2 regions of the Pseudoalteromonas sp. SCSIO 43201 genome follow, and region 2 is predicted to be linked to the other one. Evidence: predicted binding sites of a transcription regulator. Region 2 holds the regulator's gene; the other holds the start of a gene.
What was found. Region 2 encodes LexA, which represses DNA repair genes until DNA is damaged. Its sites were predicted from a motif close to TACTGTATNNNNATACAGTA; they were not measured.
Positions count from the first base shown of each region.

Region 1: the regulator LexA is predicted to act here: its motif matches at 1,346-1,365, upstream of J8Z24_RS11190 (YebG family protein).

Region 1 is NZ_CP072683.1:2,606,629-2,609,102, forward strand. It holds gene dsbB (disulfide bond formation protein DsbB) at 1-431, shown strand, start outside; gene J8Z24_RS11180 (DUF6170 family protein) at 444-752, shown strand; gene J8Z24_RS11185 (ComEA family DNA-binding protein) at 806-1,108, opposite strand; gene J8Z24_RS11190 (YebG family protein) at 1,381-1,689, shown strand; gene J8Z24_RS11195 (amino acid aminotransferase) at 1,819-2,474, opposite strand, start outside.
Region 2 is NZ_CP072683.1:382,322-384,795, forward strand. It holds gene lexA (transcriptional repressor LexA) at 700-1,314, shown strand; gene coxB (cytochrome c oxidase subunit II) at 1,664-2,474, shown strand, end outside.

The DNA.
Region 1 (2,474 bases), 1.7 Mb from region 2:
CGCTTTACTTCCAATATGGTATGGGGTTAGAGCCTTGTATCATGTGTATTTATCAACGTTTTGCGATGCTCGGGTTACTCGCTGCTGGTTTAATCGGTATGATAGCACCGCGTAATTTTGCCGTGCGAAGCCTAGCATTTACTTCGTGGGGAGTCGGAAGCATTTGGGGGTTCTTGATTGCACGCGAACATATAGAGATGCAAACAACCACAGACCCATTTGCCTTCACCTGTGACTTTATACCTAATTTCCCATCTTTTATGCCCCTTCACGAATGGCTGCCAAGCTTCTTTGCTGCAACAGGTGATTGCGGTAATATAGATTGGTCTTTTGCAGGACTGTCTATGCCTGGTTGGATGGAAATCATTTTCGCATTTTACAGCGCGGTGTTTATCTTGTTTTTATTCTTCCATTTCACAAAAAGAAGTTGAGATAGCAAATTCATGTATTTTAGGTTAAGCCAAATAGCACAACTTGATGAATTTAAGCTCCGTGAAAAACAGATGATTTTACGTATCGCGTTGAGTCATCTTGATGCCAAAACTAAGGTGCTATTACGGATCGCTAAATTAATACTATTAACTCCATTTTTTGCATCGTTAGTAGTATTTGAAGGGTGGCTCCTATTGCCTGTCTTATTCGTTGCAGGATTGATCTACCCATTACTTACTACACCGCTAGAAATTTATTTTGGACAACCCAAACTGACACAAGCAATAACAGAGTTTACTTCAGCACAAAAAGTAGACTAAACAGTTAAATTAGTATGCGGACAACTAAAATTAGCCCGCATACTCCTGTTCTATCAAACTTTTATCTTGCCCTCCAGTTTGGCCAGTATTCTATTCCCGATACCTTTTACCTCAAGCAGCTCTTGTATGGATTTAAAGCGGCCGAGCTTTTCGCGATATTCAATAATAGCTTCAGCTTTATGTATACCAATCCCTGGTAAAGTTGACAGTGCATCCGCATCAGCTGTGTTAATGTCTAATACACTGTGGTTTTGTGATTGCACTGTGATGACTTGCTCTGGAGGTTTAGCAACGGTCACAGAGTGACCAAGGCCTAGCGCAAGTAAAATGGATAGTGTGATGGTTTTTATCAACATAAATAACACTCCTTGTGTGAAAAGATCCAATCCCTCATTTATCACCTGCATTCTCACTGATGATTAATAAGGCCATATAACTAAAGTCAGTGTTTTATGATTTGTCAAAGCCACTCATTGTTCAATAAATAAAAATTATTGATAACCTCCTGTTTTAATTTAAGTTATTAAAACAAACTAAACTCATCCGAACTTGAAAAATTTTCAAAATAACTTGCGTATTATGGAGTTTAGGATTACTGTATATAAAAACAGTGACAAGGGGAATAACCATGGCAGTTATCATCAAATATGTTGTTGAAAGAAATGGAGTCGAGCGTATGACTTTCACATCTAAAAAAGAGGCTGATGCTTACGATAAAATGTTAGATGTCGCAGAGGCACTAGAAGATATGCTGACTAAGGTAGACGTACCACTAAGTGAACAACAAGTCGAATCCCTAGCACTTGAAATTGCAAAACAAAAAGATGACTTTGTTTCCGTATTAAAAGGTGGCAAGGTATCAACAAAAGCCAGTGCAAAAAGTAAAGTTGAGACTGAAAATCCCTCAGATAAAGTAACTAAAATTAAACAAGCTTAAAAGGATAACATTTAGTCTCCGGTAGCATCTATTCCATGTAAAATTTGCGTAAAGTAAATTCGATTCATGCAATTCTACACACAAAAAAACCGCAGCAAATTGCGGTTTTTTTATCACGCGTAATAAAGCTTATTTAATTACACTTGCTACAGCATCTGCAAAATAATCGATATTATCTTTGCTTACACCAGCGACGTTAACACGGCTAGAACCTACAATATATATAGCATACTCATTACGAAGCCTGTCGATTTGCTCTTTGTTTATTCCTAGGAATGAGAACATACCATGCTGGCGATCAATAAATGAGAAGTCTTGGTCAACGCCTTTTGCCGCTAAGCTTTCCTTTATCAATGTACGCAAGCCATTGATGCGACCACGCATCTCATCCAACTCATCATGCCACATCTGCGTCAGCTCAGTACTACTTAAAATTGTATTTACAATATCTGCACCATGCGCTGGTGGCATTGAATAGATACTACGTACCACGCTTAGCATTACCGAATTCGACACATCAGCGACATTGCTGTCTTTGGCAACAATAGAGCACGCACCAACTCGCTCACGATACAGACCAAAGTTTTTCGAGCATGAAGAACAGATAATCATTTCATCGACCTGATCAGCAACCGCTCTTAACCCTTGTGCATCGGCCTCCAAACTAGTGCCAAAGCCCTGATAAGCAATATCAATAAGAGGCGTAAAGCCCTGCTCTTTTGCAAGCTCTGCCACGGTTTGCCACTGCTGTTGATTCAGGTCCATACCGCTTGGGTTATGACAAC
Region 2 (2,474 bases):
CTTCGGTTTCTTGTCACCCAAACTCAGAAGTGAAACAAAACAGCCGAAGGCGAGCCCCGCGAAGGGTCGGCCCCGGTCAATGATAGTGTGGGCTTCCCATGTGAAAGTAGAACATCCTACTTCGTAGCGAGCCAGGGACTTATTAGAGAAACCCGTTGCAGCAATGCGACGGGTTTTTTGCTATGTGGGATTTGAAAAGAAAATCTCACAAGATAATCAACACCTCGAAAAGCAATCAACACATTACAAAGCAATCAACACCTCGCGAGGTAAACTCGCTCCCACCACAACATCAACATAGTGCTGAACTGGTAGGAGGCGGTTTACCCGCCGAGCTGTTAGGTCTATCAAACAAAAAGAATAAAACATCCTACTTTGTAACATCACGAGGTAAACTCGCTCCCACCACAATATCAATAAAGTGCTGCACTGGTAGGAGGCGGTTTACCCGCCGAGGGTTTGAGAAAACTCCTTACTCAGTTTTGACGTTGCTCTACTTAAAACTTCTCTCTTCGACTTATCTATCAGCTTATAATTTACTTTCCTTAAGGAAAGTAAATTTAACTCTTTCTCTTTATTGGATTTTTTACATACCTTACTAAGGCTGTAAACTTAATTTATAAGAATAAACAAACATTGCGATTTTTTCTCAGCTGTATATACTTACAGTAAATATAATACTGTATGGAATACCAGTTGATGCGACCTTTAACTAAACGACAAGAGCAAGTCTTTGAACTGATTAAAGTATTCATTAAGGATACTGGCATGCCCCCGACTAGAGCTGAAATCGCTGATGCGTTAGGCTTTAAAAGTGCAAATGCAGCAGAGGAGCACCTTAAAGCACTTGCCAAGAAGGGGGTTATAGAAATGGTTCCTGGAGCTAGTCGAGGTATTAGGTTGGTTGAGGATGAACCAGAACAGTTAGGGTTGCCAATCATCGGCAGGGTAGCTGCTGGAGAACCCATTCTTGCAGAACAACACGTTGAAAGTCATTTCAATGTAGATGCTAGCTTCTTTAAGCCTCATGCGGACTATTTACTTAGGGTTAGTGGTATGAGCATGAAGAACATTGGGATCATGGATGGGGATTTGCTTGCTGTGCATAAGACTCAGGTAGCTGATAATGGTCAAGTAATAGTGGCGCGTGTAGAGGAAGACGTGACAGTTAAGCGCCTAGAGAAAAAAGGCAAAAAGATTTTACTTCATGCAGAAAATGAAGAGTTTCAAGCTATTGAGGTTGATCTTGAACATCAGAACTTTTCTATTGAAGGGCTTGCAGTGGGTGTCATCAGAAACGCCGACTGGATGTAACTTAAGTTGAGCGTAGCACTAATTAAATGGTGTTACGCTCTAGATAAACGCCTTTTTTATTGCTTATCTAAAGTATTGCTAATATTGCCCTCGGCTGGGGTCAAATATAGCTACTCTTAGGTTAGTTTACTACTTTGATAATTCTACATAATACTTTGCCTTCTTACATTTATTAGTTCATAGCTATAAAAACACTTCTAACTGGCATCTTTTCCTAAAATCTTGCGTTTTGTAAATTTCTTGACTATTTGGTTAAGAGTCGTGCAGTAAGTCTATGTACCAATAGACAATATGACAGTCATCCGATAATAACAAAAGGGGCTAAGCGCTGCCTTGAAGGAGACGTCAAATGAAAATTTGTCGATTAGTTGTAGCATTTGTCACCGTGCTAATCGTCATGCCATCACTTGCGAATAGTGATTACAATATGAGGCAGGGCGTAACAGACATTAGCCATCAAGTATATGAGCTCCACATGACTATTTTCCTTATATGTTGTGTGATAGGAGTTATAGTGTTTGGAGTGATGTTCTGGGCATTACTCAAGCACCGTAAATCAACAGGGGCTGTCGCAGCTCAATTTCACGAAAGTACTAAAGTTGAAATTCTTTGGACCACAATCCCCTTTCTGATACTGATAGGAATGGCTATCCCAGCTACGAAAACGCTTATTGCGATGGAAGATACAAGCAAAGCTGATCTAACTATTAAGGTAACAGGTTCACAGTGGAAGTGGCATTACGAGTATATGGGACATGATGTTGAATTTTACTCTTTACTATCTACACCAAGAGATGAAATCAATGATCTGCAAGATAAAAATGACAATTATCTTTTGGAAGTTGATAACCATTTAGTGATCCCAACTGATAGGAAAGTTCGCTTTTTAATGACGTCAGATGACGTTATTCACTCATGGTGGGTACCTGATTTTGCTGTTAAGAAAGACGCTAATCCGGGCTTTATCAATGAAGCATGGACCAAAGTTAATGAGGAAGGAATCTACAGAGGGCAATGCGCAGAGCTCTGTGGAAAAGATCACGGATTTATGCCTGTGGTGGTAGAAGCTGTAAGCCCTGAAAACTTTGAGGTGTGGCTCGATGATGCTAAAGCCGCCAAAGCAAAAGCTGCAGCAGAATCACAGGCGGTGGCAGAGCAAA